2 regions of the Paenibacillus sp. FSL R7-0048 genome follow, and region 1 is predicted to be linked to the other one. Evidence: riboswitches for the same ligand, from Rfam matches in the RefSeq annotation. Region 1 holds a riboswitch; the other holds the start of a gene.
What was found. A riboswitch is a leader RNA that binds a small molecule or an ion and turns the genes downstream of it on or off. The one in region 1 is predicted to bind preQ1.

Region 1 (10,282 bases):
CGGTGCTCGTAGATTGTTTGACCTTATGGTTATCCAATGCATTATTGGCCGTGGAAGGTTTTGAAAATAGACAAGAGCTTGTTGAGAGTGAAATAACAAGACTTGAAGACAGTGTGCGTTCTTTTCAAGGGACGCTTATTCTGGTCACTAATGAGGTTGGCGACGGGATTGTACCAGAGTATGCGCTTGGCCGATTGTATCGTGATCTGGCGGGACGAATGAACGCCCTGATCGCTCGGCAATGCGAACAGGTCTTTCTAGTAACTGTTGGAATTCCAATTGAGCTGAAGAGCAGGGAGTATCGTTTATGAGGGAGCGTAGGGATGCAGCTGTAGCTGCCTTTCAGTTCTTATCCCGATTTCCTGTAAAAGGTGATCCGGGATTCTCTCCTGAACTGCTGCGCCGGAGTGTAATCTTCTATCCCATGGTAGGCGCAGCAATTGGGCTGTGTGTAGCTGCTGGAGCAGCCCTGACGGGATTGCTTTTACCTGCTTGGCCAGCAGCTGTGCTCACTCTGATTCTGTGGGTAGGCCTCACTGGCGGGTTGCATCTTGATGGCTGGATGGACAGCGCGGATGGTCTGCTCAGCTATCGGCCACGGGAGCGGGCCCTGGAGATTATGAAGGACAGCCGTGTGGGTGCGATGGGCGTACTCGCCTGCGTGCTGCTCCTGCTGTTTAAAGCATCTTTGTTGGCAGCTCTAATCGAAGGCTTCGCCTACTACGAGCTGCCGCTGCTCTTGGTACCAGCGGTCTGGAGCCGCTGGTATATGGTGCGGGCAATGGTGCGTTATCCCATTGCCCGTGGAGACGAGGGGCTGGCCGCGAACTTCGCCGGCCTAGCTTCCTCGCATGAGCGGCGCGCGCTGGCAGTCGCCGCGCTGCTCTCGCTGGCCGCCGCCGCTGCGCCACTGGCGCTCGGCGCTGGCTTAGCCGCGTGGCCGCTGCATCTGGCGGCAGCTCTGCTGCTGCCGGTCGCGGCCTTGGCCTGCGGCACCGCGGCTGCGCGGCGGATCAGCAGCCGGCTCGGCGGGCTCACCGGCGACGTGTACGGCGCGCTGAACGAGCTGCTGGAGGTTGTACTGCTGCTAGTGTTATTGCTGCTCCAGCACAATTTAATGTGAGCTCCACGGATAAACCTTGAGTAATTTGGTGTAGGTGGTACTACGGATGAACCTTGAGAAATTTGCTGTAGGTAGCTCCATAGGTGGATTTTAAGTAATTTGCTGTAGGTAGCTCCGCAGATGAACATTGAGTAGTTTGCTGTAAGTAGCTCCACGGGTGAACATTAGTAGTTTGCTGTAGGTAGCTCTAAGGGTGGATCTTGAGTAATTGAGTAATTTGCTGTAGGTAGCTCCATGGGAGAACCTTGAGTGGTTTGTTGTAGGAGTTCTACGGGTGAACCTTGAGTACAATTTGTTGTGAGCAACCTTTGCGTTTTTATGAGATAGATAGGGAAGAGGGATGACATGTTATTTGCCATTCTGCTGTTTATAATTGCTGGGCTTGCTGAGATCGGTGGCGGATATTTAGTATGGTTATGGTTGAGAGAATCACGGCCACTTTGGTACGGTTTAGTGGGGTCTTTGATTCTGATAGCGTATGGGATTATCCCTACGTTGCAGAAATTCCCTTCCTTCGGAAGAGTGTATGCGGCTTACGGCGGGGTGTTTATCGTACTTGCGGTCTTATGGGGATGGCTTGTAGACAAGAAGACACCAGACGTATACGACTGGGTCGGAGCTGTTATTTGTGTGATCGGTGTATCGGTTATCCTCTGGGCACCGCGGCACTAGGTTGAGTGAGGTTTGCTTAGCCATAAAAGCGGAATGAAAGCTGAGTAACCTAGTTTTTACTGAGTGAGTAACTTGGCTCCGGACTCAGGAGACCTTATTTGTGATAAAAGGGTTAATTTGGAGCGTTTTCGGACACCAGAGACGCTATTTGAACAAAATAGGCTGAGTCTGGGTTGATTATGAGGCAATAGCGTCTCTCGAGTCCGAAAAAGCCTCCAAATGGCAGTTTTTCGAGTAATAGCGGCATCTGAGTCCGCAAGCCAGTAGCAAATGGCGTGCTGAGTCTAAGTGAGAGCTTCGCGCAAGCTAGCGCATGTAGCCGAGTCTATTGCTGTAGGTAGCATCGACGGATGAACTTTGAGTAATTTGCAGTAGGTAGCATCCACGGATGAACTTTGAGTAATTTGCAGTAGGTAGCGCCACGGATGAACTTTGAGTAATTTGCTGTAGGTAGCATCGACGGATGAACTTTGAGTAATTTGCAGTAAGTAGCATCCACGTAGGAACTTTGAGTAGTTTGCTGTAGGTAGCATCGACGGATGAACTTTGAGTAATTTGCAGTAGGTAGCATTGACGGAGGAACTTTGAGTAATTTGCTGTAGGTAGCATCGACGGAGGAACTTTGAGTAATTTGCAGTAAGTAGCATCGACGGATGAACTTTGAGTAATTTGCTGTAGGTAACATCGACGGAGGAACTTTGAGTAATTTGCTGTAGGTAACATCGACGGATGAACTTTGAGTAATTTGCTGTAGGTAACTTGGCTCCGGACTCAGGAGATCTTATTTGCGATAAAAGGGTTAATTTGGAGCGTTTTCGGACACCAGAGGCGCTATTTGAGCGAAATAGGCTGAGTCTGGGTTGATTATGAGGCAATAGCGTCTCTCGAGTCCGAAAAAGTCTCCAAATGGCAGTTTTTCGAGTAATAGCGGCATCTGAGTCCGCAAGCCAGCAGCAAATGACGCGCCGAGTCTAAGCGAGAGTATCGCGCAAGCCAGCAGCAAATGACGCGCCGAGTCTAAGCGAGATTATCGCGCAAGCCAGTAGCAAATGACGCGCCGAGTCTAAGCGAGAGTATCGCGCAAGCCAGCGGCAAATGGCGTGCCGAGTCTAAACGAGAGTATCGCGCAAGCTAGCGCATGTAGCCAAGTCTAATCGAGGTTCCGCGCAAGCCTAGCGTATGCCCCCAAGTCTAAGCGAGCCATCGCAAACTAAAAACCCCCGTTCAACACTTTCGTGTGAACGGGGGTTTTAATTTACAAGCGTTAAATCTTAAATTGCTGCACAGCTTCTTGGAGTTTCTTGGCTTGCTCATACAGATGTTTAACGGTTTCTGCATGGCCTTCCAGTTCGACGCGCTGCCGCTCTGAGTTAGCAGCGAGTGTGTCCGCACTTTCTTGCGATCTTGATGTAATTTGTGCAGTTTCTTCGACGGAAGCACTGACTTCTTCTGTACTTGCTGAGATTTGCTGTGTAGCCGCAGATACGGATTGGATGCTGTGATTGATGCTTTGGATAAGAATCAGGAGGTGATTAAAGGCATCACCTGCTTCTGCTACTTTGCCGACTCCAGAGGCAACCTCAGAATTCACGTGGTTCATCTCGGTAACGGAGCGACTCATATCTTCTTGAAGCCCAAGTAGGAAGTCACGGATCTGTTCGTTTGCGTTACGGGATTGTTCAGACAGCTTGCGTACTTCTCCCGCAACAACAGCAAAGCCGCGTCCATGCTCTCCTGCGCGTGCAGCTTCAATTGAAGCATTCAGCGACAGCATTTGGATCTGTTTCGTAATTTCAGTAATGCTGTGAACGACTTCTCCGATCATTACTGAACGCTCATTCATGATTTGTAATTGATCCAGCGACTGTAGGGAAGCACGTTCAACCTGGCGCATTTGCAGCACAGCGCTTTGAGCAATTTCATTACCGCCACTTGCTTCAGCGGAAGCCTCACTGATTTGCTCCGTGACTTCATTCGCTGCTGAGGCAATACTTTGAATGCCTAAATTGATTTCTTCCATTGCTCTCGAGTTATCTGATGCACTGCTAGCGATAGTCGTACTACCTTTGCCGATTTCTACTACCGATGAGCTGGAGTGTTCCGCCATATCATTGAGAACCTCAACACGTTCTTTTAAAGAGTTGGAATCCGCAACGACAGTATTAGAGGTTACCAGTACATGTCCAATCATTTCTTTCAGGCGTTGGGTCATCGCTTGGAAGCCTACGGACAACTGTGCAACTTCGTCATTTCCTTTAACTGATAATTCTTCGGTGAAATCTCCCTCTGCGAGCCGGGCACTATAAGCTGCCAGTTTTGAGATTGGACGTGTTATACGCACACTCATGAACCATGCACCAGTTAGGCCGATGATCAACGTCAGAAGTGTGATTCCGGCACTTGTCCATAGAATACTGTCTGTTTTTTCTTGAATGAAGCTTACGTCACTGCTTACACCGATAACCATCGTACTTCCGGGAATACCGATATAAGCTGTTTTATGTATACCATGTGCGTCGCTATATGTATCGCTTAGTCCAGTTTTTCCTTTAGAGGCTTGTTGCATTGCAGAGGATACGGTGACACTTTCTGCCCGTTGCAATTTTGCATCGTGATCTGCGGATAGAATCTCAGCTTCTTTCCCCTTCAGATTGACCAGAAAAATGGTTTCCACTCCATGCTGTTTCCTCTTTTCCTGAAAATAGAACTCGAGATTGGTGGCAGACTGATCGTTCTTATTTAGGGTTTGCTGGGCGTGCATTACGTTGAGATTCTTATATACGTCCTGAGCAGCGGCAGTAAGGATTTTGTTAATCTGCGGCATAACATAGCTGTTGAAGATACTGATAGAGATAAAATAGAAGCTGGTGCTTAACAAAAGAGACGTGAGCAACAGAACAACAAATAATAAACGCGTAAATTTGCGACTGATCGAATGCTTGATACGAAACATATCGTTCTCTCCTTTTTTTATGGACGGTGAGGTCATTTCTTTTTTAGTCTTCACTAGATACTCCATGCCAACTGCTGGAAATTGGCGACCCGAGATATATTCCATAGTTATGTCATATTTCTACTAAATGGATCGGGAATAAGGTGTTTGATACTATTCTATAGAATTAACCTCTGGATGAATAGTGAAAGTTTTGTCCTATAGAGCATTTTTTTCTGAAAAAAATGAATTATTGCTGACTATTTTAGATAATTGGCGAAAAAAAAGAAATGGAACTACCAATTTCATATAAAAATATTATTTTTATGGATTGTTAAGCGCTATTGTGATAGAATATTAATGTTTTGTTCCGAAAATTTAATATTGTAAGCCGCGGTTCGTAACCATCCCGCGTAAACAAAACTAGGAGGAATTTCAGTAATATGTTTAATTTGCTGTGGGGAGTTTTATTTGTTATTGTCAATTTTGCTTTTTTTCTACTCTGTTACCGCTTGTTCGGGAAAAGTGGAATGTACGCCTGGGTAGGTATTGCTACTGTAATTGCTAACATTCAGGTAGCTAAGACGATTGCTATGCCATTTGATATTGTGATGACACTCGGAAATACGATGTATGTCACTTTATATATGACCAGCGATTTACTTAATGAGAAGTACGGAAGAGCGGAAGCACGTAAAGCGGTCTGGTTTGGTTTCTTCACCTTGCTTATGACTACAGTCATTATGCAGATGGTACTAGTATTTAAGCCGCAGGAGACCGATATCGCTCAGTCTTCTTTGGAGACGATTTTTGGGCTGATGCCTCGACTAGCTTTGGGTAGTCTTACTGCTTACTTCATTAGTCAGTTCCTAGATGTTCGGTTGTACTCTTGGATTCGGAAATATTACAGCACCTCAAGTCAGCTGTGGATTCGTTCCAACGGTAGTACGATGATTAGCTCCTTTGTGGATACACTTATTTTCTGTACCATTGCGTTTGCGGGCTTGTATGACTGGAATGTATGGCTTGAAATTTTGCTTACGACTTATCTAGCGAAGTTCTTACTAACCGCAGTAAGCACACCTATCTTATATATCGCCCGAACCTTTATTTTTGCTGAAGAGGGTTCACCATCATCCGTTCAAAAGAAGGACTAAACAACAATACAGCCAGCGCGTACCGATCATAATCGATGCGTGCTGGCTGTTTTTTCGTTGTAAGATGGACTTAATAGTTACATGAAAGATGTGTACATAAAAATAATATAAAGCTAAAATAAGCTATCGTAGCAATTCTAGCGGGTTAGTTTAACAGGAGCGCCGGCGATGGCGCTTATCACATATCCTTTAGTTTGGGCTGGACTTGCGGGGCAGTCCGATTGAAGAGAATGTATATAATCGGTAGTCACAGAAAATACGAACAGGTGTGATCTAGGATGAATCTAGTAGTTCCTATACTGCGTCATGCAGCACAGCAGCCCGACAGCATTGCCTTAACCCATGACCAAGCAAGTCATACCTATGCCACATTAGTAAAAACGATGCGGAGAATCGCGAATGGCTTACAGCAAAAGGGTCTGAGGCATGACAAAATCGCGATTTTATCTACGAATCGTATTGAATTTGTTGAGGTTTTTTTGGGGGCGATTTATGCGGGCTGTGTTCCCATTCCCTTAGATCCCAAGTGGAGTGCTAATGAACTGCAGGTTATTATAGAGCAGTGCCAGCCGACAATGATTTTTGCCGAGCCGGAAGCCGCAAAGAATCTGACCTTCAAGGATCAAATGATCCAAACATTGACCTTCTCAAATGAACGAACAGGTTCCTATGATCAGTGGCTGGCTGCCCTGAAGCCGGAGGCTGAGTTGGATGAGACGAATGAATTATTATTTATTGGCTTTACTTCAGGCACAACCGGATTGCCCAAAGGTTATATGCGTACCCATTTATCATGGTTAAAAAGCTTTGAGGTTTCGAATATTGCTTTTGAATTGGACGCTATGAAGGATGTTTTGGCACCAGGTCCATTTGTGCATTCCCTATCCTTATTCGCCGTAATGCAGAGTCTATATGGTGGAGCAACCTTTCATATCACACAAAAATTTAGTGCCACGCAGGTGTTAGAGTTGTGCCAGCAAATTCCGGGCGTGGTGCTGTTCGTCGTACCAACAATGATCGAATCCATGATGCAGCAGGCTGTACCTGGGCAGATACAGATTGATGCGATTATTAGCTCAGGTGCAAAGTGGTCGGAGTTGTCCAAGAAAAGGGGCATGGAAGTGTTTGGTGGAGCGCGGCTTTATGAATCCTACGGTTCTTCAGAAGCGAGCTATATTAGTTATTTGAATGTTCTGACCGAGCATAATCCGACCTCTGTAGGCAAACCTTATCCCGGTGTGCAAATTTCCATTCGTGATGACCAGTTCCGGGAAGTCCCTCCTGGGGAGATTGGGCAGCTATATGTGCGTAGTGATATGATATTTTTAGGCTACCATCAATTGCCGAATGAGACAGCAGCAGCTTTTAGAGAGGGATGGCTTGTTTTAGAAGACTATGTTTATCAGGATGAAGCTGGTTATTTATATATGGCGGGACGTTTGAAGAATAAAATCATATCCGGAGGGCTGAACGTTTATCCGGAAGAAATAGAGAGGGTGCTGGAGTTTCTTCCGGAAATAGATGAAGTGATGGTGCTTGGCGTGCCTGACGATTACTGGGGAGAACAGCTGATAGCCCTCGTGAAGTGGAGCGGAGAACAGCATTTATCTGTCGAAGAAATTAAGAATTATTGCCGCCAGTATTTAGCGAGCTACAAAGCGCCGAAGCAGCTGCTAACCGTGGATGAATTTATCTATACAAGTAGCGGGAAAATTGCCCGGCAAGCGATGAAAGACTATGTGAAAAGAGCGATGATATGATAGAAGCAGTAATTGTCATGGCAAAACGTACACCGGTTGGCAGAATGGGTGGCTTATTAAGTACACTTGAGCCGGAGGCATTACTGGCGCCGCTTATTCAGCATATTGTAGCCGAAACGAACTTGCCTAAAGAACTGATCGATGATGTCATTATTGGGAATGTTGTGGGCCCAGGAGGTAATATTGCCCGGGTAGCTGCGCTTGAAGCGGGGCTGCCTGTTTCGGTTCCGGGCGTCACCGTGGATCGTCAGTGCGGATCTGGGCTAGAGGCAATTAATATAGCAGCAAGACTGATTCAAAGCGGCGCTGGTGAGATTTATTTAGCAGGTGGTGTCGAAAGTACGAGCCGTGCTCCATGGAAAATGGCTAGACCACAGACGTTAATGGGGGTTCCACAGCTGTATACCCGTGCACATTTTACGCCTAGCTCTTACGGTGATCCGGATATGGGAATTGCTGCAGAGAATGTAGCTAGGAAATACGGGATTTCTCGAGAAGAGCAGGATCAATATGCCTTAAAAAGCCATCAAAAGGCGGTTCATGCTCAGCAAAGTGACCGGTTTCACCAGGAGATAGTACCTCTTCAGGTAGAGGGGCAGTGGGTGAGCACCGACGAATGTCCTCGGGCAAATACGAGTCTGGACAAGCTGCAAAAGCTGCCGCCAATTTTTGAAGAAAAGGGTACCGTCACTGCTGGAAATGCCTGTCCTATTAATGATGGCGCAGCGCTTCTATTAATGATGTCTCGTGAGAAATGCCAGCAGCTTAAGCTTACCCCTATTTTGCGGGTCGTGGATGCGCAAGCTGCGGGTGTAGATCCGAACTATTTAGGTATGGGGCCTGTACCAGCTGTGCAAAAGGTGTTAGAACGCCAAAAGCTTACCGTTGCCGATTTAGATATCGTAGAGTTTAACGAAGCTTTTGCTTCACAAGTATTGGCATCACTGAACGAGCTTCAAATTCCACAGGAAAAGGTCAATCTTGGCGGGGGGGCATTAGCAATAGGCCATCCATACGGAGCTTCCGGGGCTATGTTAATGACTCGCTTATGTGCTGAAATGCAACATGCCCCTTACCAACGAGGGCTTGCTACTCTGGGAATCGGCGGTGGGATAGGTCTGGCAACACTCGTGGAGGTTATAGAATGAACAGTGTCCGACATCAGATCCATATGACTGCTGAATGGATTTCGGACTATGCACAGAGTATTGAAGCACCCGTGCAGACGATAAATGGAAAGCTGATCGCTCCTGCGACGATGCCTATTATTTTCTGGCAAGACTTCGATATTCCTTGGTTAATCATCGGTGAACCCTTGCTTCACGGCACTCAGAAATTTTCATATCAGGCTCCGATTACGGCGGGGATGATTTTGGATTGTGAATTAGCGTTAACGGGCGAGGTGCAAAAAGAAGGCAGACAGGGTAAACTGACTTTTTACACACATACGCTGGTTTGTAGGTGTGAGGGTAAGCTAATAGTCACCGCAGAAACGGTGTTAATTCGGGTAGGTGATGATCATGATAAAAAAGTGCATAACAGCTGAGGCTATCCGGCAATATGCAACTGCTTCCCAAGATTTGGCGCCTATACATCTAGATGCAGAGGCCGCAGCCAAGGCTGGTTTGGAGCGACCCATCGCACATGGGATGTATCTTATGGGATTAGCCCAATCTTTGTATATTGCTGAGCACCCTACACAGTGGATCACTCAATATGATATGAAATTTCATAAGCCAATAGAGGTCGATAGTGTCGTAATTTTTGATTTTGCAGAGGACGATTGCTTTGTGAAAGTGATCCTTACAACAGAAGCTGGCGATGTTATTGCTGCGGGAGCTTTTGCAGTGAAAGAGGTGTAGTGATGAATAAAGTGGCCTTAATTACTGGAGCAACAAGAGGGATCGGACGTAGTATCGCCATGCAGCTTGGCAAGTCAGGTTATATAGTGGTTGTAAATGGTACGAAACAAGTCTTAATTGATGAGGTTGTGCGCGAGATCCGCCAGGCAGGCGGAGAGGCACTAGGGTACGCTGCTAATGTAGCCGATTCCGTCGCAGTCACTGCCATGGTAGGTGAGGTCATTGCCCGATACGGTCGTATCGAGGTGTTGATAGCTAACGCGGGAATTGTGCAGGATCAGAAATGTCAACGTATGACGGATGAACAGTGGAAGAATGTTCTGGATGTGCATTTAAATGGCACTTATTATTGCATTCAACGAGTATTACCACATATGCGTGAAACAGGTGGGGATATCCTGTTGATGACCTCTGCTGCTGGACTAGCAGGTTCCGTAGGTCAGGTGAATTATAGTGCAGCCAAGGCTGGAATACTGGGCATGATGTGGACGCTCGCAGCAGAGCTGAAACGTGACCAGATTAGGGTCAATGCGATTTCTCCAGCGGCATTAACGGATATGACCAGACCTATAATTGACCATTTGAAGGAAAAATATTTCAGTCGTAATGAACCTTTGCCTGATTTTTGGAGAATAGGTGACGCGGAGGCTATTGCTTCCTTCGTGACTGCATTGTTGAGGGAGTCCGACGCGGATTTAACCGGTGAAATCTTTGCTGTGAATGGATCAAAAGTGACAAAATGGGAGAAGCCTGCACCTGCATTTTCCGAGAGTAGC
Region 2 (10,282 bases), 2.5 Mb from region 1:
CATCCCACAGATCACCAGATTCGTAATCCCGAGCTTCTGGAGTTCATCTTGCAGTTCCGTTCGGTGAAAAGCATCCCAAGTAGGCTTCTCAACGATAACTTCGCCTTCCTGCGGTGTGATGCGGTGACTGATCTGCCAAGTGGGTGTACCTTTTGTGTACTCCTCATCTTCGGTATGTTGAATATACACAATAGGAGTACCTGCTAATCGAGCTTTTTGCTGAAGGGAGACAATCCTGTCCATCACACCCTCTTCATCGTACAGCTTTAGATCATAGGAGAACATGGCTTCTTGAACATCGATAATTAATAGTGCTGTTGATTGTTCCAAATGAATAACCTCCAAGAGCTTTTTTCAAAATCATACCAGAAACTGGGACAGACTATCTACCTACTAGAAGTTACAAATGTTAAAAATAAAAACCGAGTATCTGTAAGCAGATACCCGGACGATTTCATCAATCTTTTACTTGCCACGCTTATTATGCCAGATCAATGCATGCAGCTGTGGAAGTACACGAACCTTGTTCATATCCGAATCCACGATTACTTTATTAAACAACCACTCCAGCCTTCCCAGAAGTCGAGCAGAAATGTTGCCCTCTTCCGTGACATCATCATTACCAGGCTGCAGAAAGAGCTGCACATTCGGATATCGCTGGTGAACGTTTTTCGCATAATCAAAATCCTTATCATCAAACACTACGACCTTCAAGCTATGCGTAGAACGACCCAGTTTCTCCATCTTACTCATGATGTTATCTAGCATTTCCCAATTCGTTGTCATTCCTGAGCTTGGGGGTTTAGGACTGATTGTCAGCACATCCACGTCATTGAACCAATCCTGCCATTTACTCCCCTGAGTTTCTATCGCTGCTTTTATTCCACGCTCATGAAGCAGTTTGATGAAGGTACCTATTCCTTCACCAATCAAGGCAGGATTACCGCCTGAAATCGTAACACAGTCGAAATTATCTCCAGCTAACGCCAATAATTCATTTATGATTTCTTCTGCTTCCATCATGCGAACCTTATTCTTAGCCGTACCATCCCAAGTAAAAGCGGAGTCACACCAGCCGCAACGATAATCGCAGCCATAGGTGCGGACAAACATCGTCTTCACTCCAATTACCGCACCTTCGCCTTGAATAGTTGGACCGAACATTTCAATTACAGGAATCTTACTCACAGTCACAGCCTCCATACAAACGGTAGGATGGCCCTTCATCCGGAACATCTTCAGCCAGCACCTCTGCCCAAGAGGTTGGAGTCTCCCATAGCTTTACCGAGTACAAAGGCAACCCTGCTTGCTTAAGCTTGTAGGCAATATATGAAGACATATTCTCTACTGTGGTGCGGAAAGACAACAAGGCTACTTTGGAGCCCGTATTCGTTAACGTCTCTAACACAGGTTCATTTCCCATGGCAAGAAAAGCGTGATCTAAACGATCTACAAGGCTTTGTTGTACTGTCATTTTGATATCGCTGAAATCAATGACGAAACCTTCATCCGAGTGGCCTTCCGCGGCCATAGGTTTGCCCTTAAGCACTACTTCGAGCTTATAAGTATGTCCGTGCAGGTTGCTGCATTTCCCTTTGTGTCCCACTAACTGGTGTGCCGCATCGAACGTAAATATTTTGCAGACTGAAACCTCGTTAAGCATTAAGAACCGGCCTCCATTCTCTCCACCTCATATTGCTCAAGACCACGCTGACGCAATAGACAGGCTGGACAAGTACCGCAGCCACTGCCAATAATACCGTTGTAACAGGTCAGTGTGTGTTCGCGAACATAATCAAAATACCCAAGTTCATCGGCCATTTTCCACGTTTCTTTTTTATCCAGCCACATTAGGGGAGTGTGGATCGCAAACTCATAGTCCATAGATAAGTTCAGCGTAACATTCAATGATTTCACAAAAACATCACGGCAGTCCGGATAACCGCTAAAGTCCGTTTGGCAAACCCCAGTGACGATATGGGAGTAGCCCAGTTGTTTAGCTAATATTGCGGCAAAAGATAAAAACAACAAATTCCGTCCATCAACGAAAGTACTTGGAAGCTCATCTCCTTCACCAGCCACGATATCTATATCCTGACGGGTAAGTGCATTGGGTGCCAGCTGATTGAGCAGCCCCAGATCAAGAATATGCTGTTTTACATTAAACTTAGCTGCTATCGCTGTTGCAACTTCGATTTCAGCCGCATGACGTTGATTATAGTTGAAAGTAACTACCTGCACTTCCTCATACTGCTGCAATGCCCAAACCAGGCAAGTGGTGCTATCTTGTCCGCCGCTGAATACGACGAGTGCTTTTTTGTTCATATGAATCTCTCCTTATCACAAGTTGGAATTTAGCGGTTGTCCACTTTTTCTGGATAGAGGTCGTGATTGATTAAGCGGTGTTCCGCCATCGCCTCATACTTCGTACCCGGTCTTCCATAGTTGCAATAAGGATCAATTGAAATGCCTCCGCGCGGAGTGAACTTGCCCCATACCTCAATGTAACGCGGATCCATCAGTGAGATCAGATCATTCATAATAATGTTGACACAGTCCTCATGAAAATCACCATGGTTGCGGAAGCTAAACAGATACAGCTTTAATGATTTGGACTCCACCATTTTTTGTTCAGGAAAATACGAAATATACAGCGTGGCAAAATCCGGCTGACCCGTTACAGGACACAAGCTAGTGAACTCAGGGCAGTTGAATTTAACAAAATAATCACGCCCGGGATGTTTGTTATCAAACACCTCCAGAATGTCTGGATCATAACCAAACTTGTACTGTGTTCCCTGATTACCAAGCAAAGTAACTTCTTGCATTTCCTCTTTCAATCTTCCTTCTGACACGACAAAAAACCCCTCTCTTTTCCTTCGGCCTTGGCCGGTAATGGAAAGAAGAACGAGATTTCGAAAACTTGGCTCCACTAAGAAGAAACGGAAGCAACGTCCGGATAAAGGACAGCAACCGCTTGTACTGTTTAATATATTCTTAGTTTTTTATAGAGGGAGTTCGCGAACCTCTCCTGCACAACTTTAGCGCAGACTTCTTCTTAAAGCATATTGCGTCTTGAACTATACCATGGGTAGCCCGCTCCTGACAAGTTCTACTCTTTACTGTTACCTTATATAGATCAACAAATAACTCCAGGTTACCGCGGATAGATCTGCGTATGTAGAGTTTATGAAGTTCAAAAACAATGCCAATTTGCTCGTGAATTTATTTTTTAATCACATGAATTATTCATACAGTTAATTAATATGTGGCAAAAAAAAGGATTCAAATCCTAAGAAAAGGGTAACTTATTCATAATAATCTTCGAGCTAAGGGTGGGAGCATTTTATGGAACAAAGTATACAGCAGCTTATGGATTGGCTTAACAATCATTTGAATGAAACAATCGCTATTGAAAAGAAAGAACTTCGTGATTTGGATAAAGTTCATTTCAATTTAGAGTCCGTAGATTTCCGGAGTGCAGACGACGTAATTGATGAATATCTTGGAAGTGCACTGATATTAAGAGGTTTTGGCAGCACACTTAACGCCGATGGTGAACTGGTATCCCTGCCACAATCCACTTATGATTTAGCTGTTGAAGGTCTTCAAATCGTAGACTTAGCCGACCGCAAGGCAGAAATAACTACGGACAGAGCTAATTACACCCTTTCAGTAGATTAAACGAACATGATTATGATAAGCAAAAAGAGCCCACAGTGATCTGCGGGCTCTTTTTGCTTATCATTTATTCTTCTCCAATGATCTCCACTTCCGTTTCCAGCTCTACACCGAATTTATCCTTCACAGTCGCTCTTACATGGTGGATTAGCCCGATGTAATCACTGGCTGTTGCATTATCTGCATTCACAATAAATCCCGCATGCTTCTTGGATACCTCAGCACCGCCGATTCTTGTACCCTGTAAGCCGCTCTCTTGAATTAACTGACCTGCAAAACGGCCTGGAGGCCGCTTAAATACACTCCCACAGGATGGATACTCAAGCGGTTGCTTCGATTCACGTAAATAAGTTAGTTCATCCATTTTTGCCTTGATCGTTAAAACATCACCGGAAGTCATAGCAAATTTGGCCTCAAGTACAATATACTCACCGCTTGCGAATACACTTTTTCTGTATCCCCATTGCAGCTCATCTCCTTGCAGAGTTACCAATTGCCCGTTCTTATTTATAGCTAGTGCACTATGCAGGACATCTTTGATCTCACCGCCATAAGCACCTGCGTTCATATAGAGCGCTCCACCAACTGTTCCTGGAATGCCACAGGCGAACTCAAGACCCGTAAGCTCCTTATCACGCGCATATCTGGAAACATCAATTATTTTGGCACCACATTGCGCATATAAGAGATTGTCGCGAATTCCCATTTCGGTAAGTCCTGCTGTTTGCAGAACGATTCCACGTACCCCTCCATCACGGATAATCACATTGGAGCCATTCCCAAGTACCGTAAGGGTTATCCCATTTTGTTCTGCATATGTAACGATCTTTTGAATTTCATCATAAGTAGCTGGTGCAGCCAAAATATCAGCTTTGCCGCCCATTTTAGTGTACACGTGATCTTTTAAATTCTCATGACTTTTCACTATTCCTGCGGTCATTAGCTGCTCTAGATCATCTTGAATTTTGTCAATATTCATGTTTTCATGCTCCTTTAACCATGTATAAATGATGGTCCTTGATCTATTTTAAAGAGTTATTATGAAATTGTAGGCAACCACAACTGTAACAACGAACAGGCTCCCTTGTCAATGACGGGAGCCTGTTCGTTGTATGATTTTAGATGATAATTACACAGCTTTATAGGCAGCAAGCTCGTAAGGAAGACACAGTGGCACACCCGTACGTGGATCCGGAACGATATCCGCTTCAATTCCAAACACTTCCCGCAATACATCTGGTGTCATAACCTCAGTAGGTGAGCCTTCGCTAACCACAGTACCGGACTTAATCGCTACCATATGCTGCGCATAACGAGTAGCATGATTCAAATCATGCACGACCATGATAATGGTACGGCCTTCTTCCTCATTCAGCTTTTGCAAAAGTTGAAGAACTTCGAGCTGATGCGCCATATCTAGGAACGTTGTAGGCTCGTCAAGGAATAAAATATCTGTTTCTTGAGCCAACGCCATAGCGATCCAAGCGCGTTGACGTTGTCCACCAGAGAGACGGTCAATAGGGCGATCATGAAAAGATTCCATGCCCGTAACAGAGATGGCGTTGGAGATGATGTTGCGATCCTCTGCGGTCATCGTGCCAAATCCTTTTTGATGAGGGAAACGACCATAGCTGACCAGCTCAGATACCGTCAGACCGTCAGGAGCCGTTGGGTTCTGCGGTAGAATCGCTAGCTGACGAGCAACCTCTTTAGTTGAAAAGTTATGGATCGATTTGCCGTCCAGCATTACGGTGCCACTCTTCGGCTTCATAATCCGGGCCATCGTTTTGAGGATTGTAGATTTACCGGAGCCGTTAGCGCCCACTAGTGCGGTGATTTTCCCCGTAGGGATAGACAAGTTCAATCCCTTAACTATAGTAGCCTCAGCATACCCAATACTTAATTCTTCTGTATTCAAACGTTCTGACATGATCTACAACTCCCTTAAAAGTTTTATGGAGCTATGCTCCTAAGTATGAACTAATTTACGCTTTCGACTTGGCGAGTAAATATAAAAAGTAAGGTGCGCCAATAATCGCAACCACAATGCCAGTAGGAACTTCGGCAGGTTGCAATACCCATCTACCAATGGTATCAGCGGTAATCATAAGAAGCGCCCCTGTCAAAGCACTAGCAGGTAATAACACCTGATGACGGGGTCCCACCAGCCTGCGAGCCAGGTGTGGTGCTATCAGGCCGACGAAGCCAATACCTCCACTTACCGCGACGCAGGAGCCGGCAAGCGCTACGGCTGTTACCAGAAGGAGAATACGTTCCTTCTCCACACGCATTCCTAGACCTAATGAAGTATGGTCCCCTAGATTCAATACATTTAGAACCCGGGCTTTATAGAAGGCGAACGGTAACAGAATCGCGATCCAAGGCAGCAAAGCAAGGACGAATCTCCAATCCCCACCCCATATTTTCCCGGCGATCCAAGTAGCTACAAATTGATAATTATTAGGATCAAGCCTAAGTGCCAATACAAGCTGGCAAGCATTGATTCCTGCAGCGACCGCAATCCCGATAAGGATCAGCCTTGTAGGAGACAGACCATCTGCCTTCCGGTAGGCAAGAATATAGATTAAAGCTGCGGTCAGGCCAGCCCCACCAAGCGCTAGGAGAGGCAAGACAAATACCGGAGCTGCTGTTGTAGCCGGAAAAAACGAGATAAAAATGATTACCGCAAAACCTGCACCAGCACTTATGCCCAGCGTAGCCGGTTCTGCGAGTGCATTACGTGCGAGACTTTGTAGAATACAGCCCGATACTGCAAAGCCCGCTCCAACTAACAATGAAATTACGATGCGGGGTAATCTGAAATCAAATAAAATAAGCTTTTGCTGATGTGTTCCATCACCCATGAGTGTATGTAATACCTCTAGTGGGGATAGACGCATAAACCCTGTATTCATACTGACTATAAACACAACGACGATCAGTATAGCAAGGAGCACTAACACCGTTAAGGCGCGTGTGCGGCGTTCTTTTTCATCTGGAGTAAGGGTTAATTTGGGCATTACAGCTCCCCCTTCCGCTTACTCGCTAAATAAATAAAGAACGGTACGCCGATGATGGCAATTAAAGCTCCTAGCGGTGTCTCATAAGGTGCATTTATCATTCTTGCGGCAATATCTGCAAAGATAATCAATAAGCTCCCTAGAACTGCCGAGCAAGGGATAATCCAGCGGTAGTCCACTCCAACGAAATAACGTGTAACATGTGGAATAATTAGTCCTATAAAAGCAATCGGGCCAACCGTTGAAACCGCACTTCCAGCTAAGATAACCACAACAATCATACATGCCAATTGAACTAACCTTGTCCGCTGCCCCAGACCAACCGCAACTTCTCTTCCTAAGCTGAGCAATGTGACGGATCGTGATAACATCATCGCTGCAATTAAGGCTACGGCCACCCAAGGGAATATAATCTTGATCTGAGTCCAGCTAGCTCCACCCATCCCACCAGCTAACCAGAAGGCTATGTCCTGAGATAAGTTGAAAAGAATAGCTACTCCCTGACTAATAGCAACCAATAAAGCACTAACTGCCGAACCTGCTAATGTCAATCGCAAGGGGGTCAGGCCATTAAAAGAAAGCGAACCGATTCCGAATACGATAAAAGAGGCCACAGCGGCACCGATAAAGCAATACAACATTAGTGAAGTGAATGAGAGTGAGGGTGCAAAAGCAAATACTATGGCCAGCGCTACCCCTGCTCCTGCATTCAAACCTAACAGCCCTGAATCCGCAAGCGGGTTTCTTGTCATCCCCTGCATGATAGCCCCTGCTACTGCGAAGCAAGCACCGACTAAGGCGCCAGCAATAGCACGTGGAAATCGCAGTTCTCTAATCACCTGATGTTTTTGTAAATCTGGATTGAAATGAAATATAGCTTCCCATACCGTAGCTAACTTGATATCTGCCGCACCCACTGAGACCGAAAGTGCCAATCCGAAGGCAATGGCAGCAAGTCCAAAAATAAGAATACCAATGGCAGCTGCCGGTCGGGTATGTAGAGCTTTTTTGGGTTCATTTTTAATACGATTTGCGAAATCTGAGGGTGAAACCATGAGTCGTCTCCTTATTCAATAGTTACAATGGTTTATATGATAACAACAATCATTCTCATTATCGCAAAAATATTTATGTTGTACAATTGCAGGAACGATTTTTCCGTACTATGGGATTGGTTTATAAAAAAATGGTGCAGATCTTTGTATCCCGAGATACTTGATCTGCACGCCCTTCCCCACCGAAATGATCAGTCTCATTCATGGTGAATTACGACTTTTATTTCACAAGACTTTTTAGCACATCGTCAATGATTTTGCTGCCAGCGTTCGCCCCACTGTAAAGCCAGCTGCTTGTTGAGCTCATTTCATGCACATTTCCAGCTTTTACAGCTGGGATGCCCTTCCAGATTGCACTATCTAGGATTTCCGAACCTTCAGTCTTATCACTATTTACAAGGAAAATATGATCTGCGGTCAGCTCAGAAAGCTTCTCTAGTGAGATCGGATTCCAAGTTGCTCTTGTTCCTACTGGGATCTCTGTTACTAAGTTAGGCAGCGTTACGCCAAGGTCTGTATATAATACAGCTCCACTGCTGCGGGTTTCGTCTACAATATAGAAGTTTTTTTGCACCAACCATAAAATAGCCGCGGACTCTTGTCCAATAGCTCCTGTAAGCTGTTCTTTCGCAGCCGCTGCTTTAACATCATAATCTTTAATGGCTTTTTCTGCTTCAGGGGTTTTGTTCAAAATCTCACCCATCTTAAGCAACGATTTGCGCCAATCTTGATTTAGTTCATCCCCAATTACATAAGTGGGTGCAATCTTATTCAACTGATCGTAAATCCCGTTCTGAACAGAAGACTCCGATGGGATGATAATAAGATCCGGAGCAAAGCTGGTTACAGCCTCTAACGGAAGGTCGTAACTAATTGTAGGAACATCCTTCAATTCAGTGGCCAGATAATCCTGAACGCCGTTTGTAACTGACCATTGAGCTACTGGAGTTACACCCAGAGTTACCAAAGAGTCTTCCAAATATGAACCCAGAACGCGCTGTGGATTAGCCGGAATCGTTACTTTATGACCCATTGCATCTGTTAACGTCTTAGGTGCAGCAGGTGCCTCTGTAGATTCTGCTGTAGGCGCTGTTGTAGGCGCTGTTCCTGCATTTGATGAGCTTTCAGCATTATTATTACCACAAGCGGAAAGTATTAGCGTCATCACTATTAGTCCGCTCATCGTCACTTTCATGCTTCCTGATCTTTTTCTGTTAAGCCAAAACATTAAAAACCCTCCTATATGTAACTGCTTTGATATTCAAAGGTGACCTTTACCTCTGCTTCACTTTTAAATGATATTGATTCTCATTCTCTGTGTCAACATATAAATTTCAAATTCTGTGGATTTGCAACAATTTCCTTCATATAAAATACAAAAGAGGTTATATTCCGAACGTTCCGGATATAACCTCATCTTTAATCTTCTACTTATTTATTTAAATGATACGGGACAGTCGCTACTACAACGTCCTTTTGATTCATTAGATACGAGCGGATTAAAAAGCTGGTCTGATTATGAAGCACGGCTTGCCACCAATGTTTGGTAATAAACTGTGGAATCAAAATCGTGATGTGATCCGTCGCAGCGGTCTTCCACTCTACCGTATCGATAAACTTCACTAACGGACGAATGATACTACGATATCTGGAACGAAGAACAATCAGGCGTACACCTGGATTCCATTCCTCCCACCGTTGCTCCATCTTATGAATGTCTTCTTCATCAAAGCCTACATACACAGCAACAACATTATCTGTTAGAGACTTCGCATAGCTGATGGAATGTAATACAGCACGTGTAACCCCTGCAACAGGAACAACTACAGTACTTCCTTTAATTACAGGTTTATCAGTAGCCGGACATATACGCAGTTGATCCGCAGTATTCAAATAATGCTTATGAATACGGTGGAACACGAACATTACAGCAGGTAAGAAAATGAATGCCATCCATACGCTCGAGAATTTAGTAATGATAAATATAAGCGTAATCGTCAATGTAGTCAGCATACCGATGGTATTTACTACAAATCTTTTCACCCATCCAGCGGGTCTTGTTTTGATCCAATGCACCATCATCCCCAGTTGGGATAAGGTAAAAGGAATGAACACGCCTACCGCATATAGTGGAATCAAACCTTCCGTATTCCCATGGAATGCAGTCACAAGTATGATAGACATAACTCCTAGAAAAATAATGCCGTTTGAGAAGCCCAGGCGGTCACCACGGACCATAAATGCATGTGGCAGATATTTATCTTTTGCAAACATAAAGGCGAGCAGCGGAAACGCTGAATATGCTGTATTAGCTGCCAAGAACAAAATCACTGCTGTAATCCCTTGAATGAAAAAGTACAATCCGCCACGGCCAAAGGTCGATTCAGCGATCTGAGAGACAACCGTAGCCTTTTCATCTGGCACAATCCCATACCAATATGCCAGCACAGTGATTCCGGTAAACATAAAGCCAAGGATAAGTCCCATGATCATTAGCGTCTTGGCTGCATTTTTCTCAGCCGGTGC

Region 2: linked by a shared signal. The riboswitch ahead of queF (preQ(1) synthase) and the one ahead of NSQ91_RS06100 (queuosine precursor transporter) in region 1 are both predicted to bind preQ1.

What each region holds. Positions count from the first base shown of each region.
Region 1 is NZ_JBBORF010000001.1:1,397,839-1,408,120, forward strand. Features, by position in the region: gene cobU (bifunctional adenosylcobinamide kinase/adenosylcobinamide-phosphate guanylyltransferase) at 1-311, shown strand, start outside; gene cobS (adenosylcobinamide-GDP ribazoletransferase) at 308-1,123, shown strand; gene NSQ91_RS06090 (YnfA family protein) at 1,469-1,795, shown strand; gene NSQ91_RS06095 (methyl-accepting chemotaxis protein) at 3,060-4,748, opposite strand; PreQ1 riboswitch class I at 5,115-5,160, shown strand; gene NSQ91_RS06100 (queuosine precursor transporter) at 5,171-5,884, shown strand; gene NSQ91_RS06105 (AMP-binding protein) at 6,163-7,644, shown strand; gene NSQ91_RS06110 (thiolase family protein) at 7,641-8,792, shown strand; gene NSQ91_RS06115 (FAS1-like dehydratase domain-containing protein) at 8,789-9,190, shown strand; gene NSQ91_RS06120 (MaoC family dehydratase) at 9,165-9,506, shown strand; gene NSQ91_RS06125 (SDR family NAD(P)-dependent oxidoreductase) at 9,509-10,282, shown strand, end outside.
Region 2 is NZ_JBBORF010000001.1:3,888,925-3,899,206, forward strand. Features, by position in the region: gene NSQ91_RS17325 (cysteine hydrolase family protein) at 1-330, opposite strand, end outside; gene queE (7-carboxy-7-deazaguanine synthase QueE) at 466-1,188, opposite strand; gene NSQ91_RS17335 (6-pyruvoyl trahydropterin synthase family protein) at 1,181-1,663, opposite strand; gene queC (7-cyano-7-deazaguanine synthase QueC) at 1,663-2,325, opposite strand; gene queF (preQ(1) synthase) at 2,355-2,828, opposite strand; PreQ1 riboswitch class I at 2,992-3,035, opposite strand; gene NSQ91_RS17350 (hypothetical protein) at 3,349-3,684, shown strand; gene murB (UDP-N-acetylmuramate dehydrogenase) at 3,749-4,660, opposite strand; gene NSQ91_RS17360 (ABC transporter ATP-binding protein) at 4,811-5,611, opposite strand; gene NSQ91_RS17365 (FecCD family ABC transporter permease) at 5,667-6,701, opposite strand; gene NSQ91_RS17370 (FecCD family ABC transporter permease) at 6,701-7,756, opposite strand; gene NSQ91_RS17375 (iron-hydroxamate ABC transporter substrate-binding protein) at 7,977-8,984, opposite strand; gene NSQ91_RS17380 (APC family permease) at 9,188-10,282, opposite strand, start outside.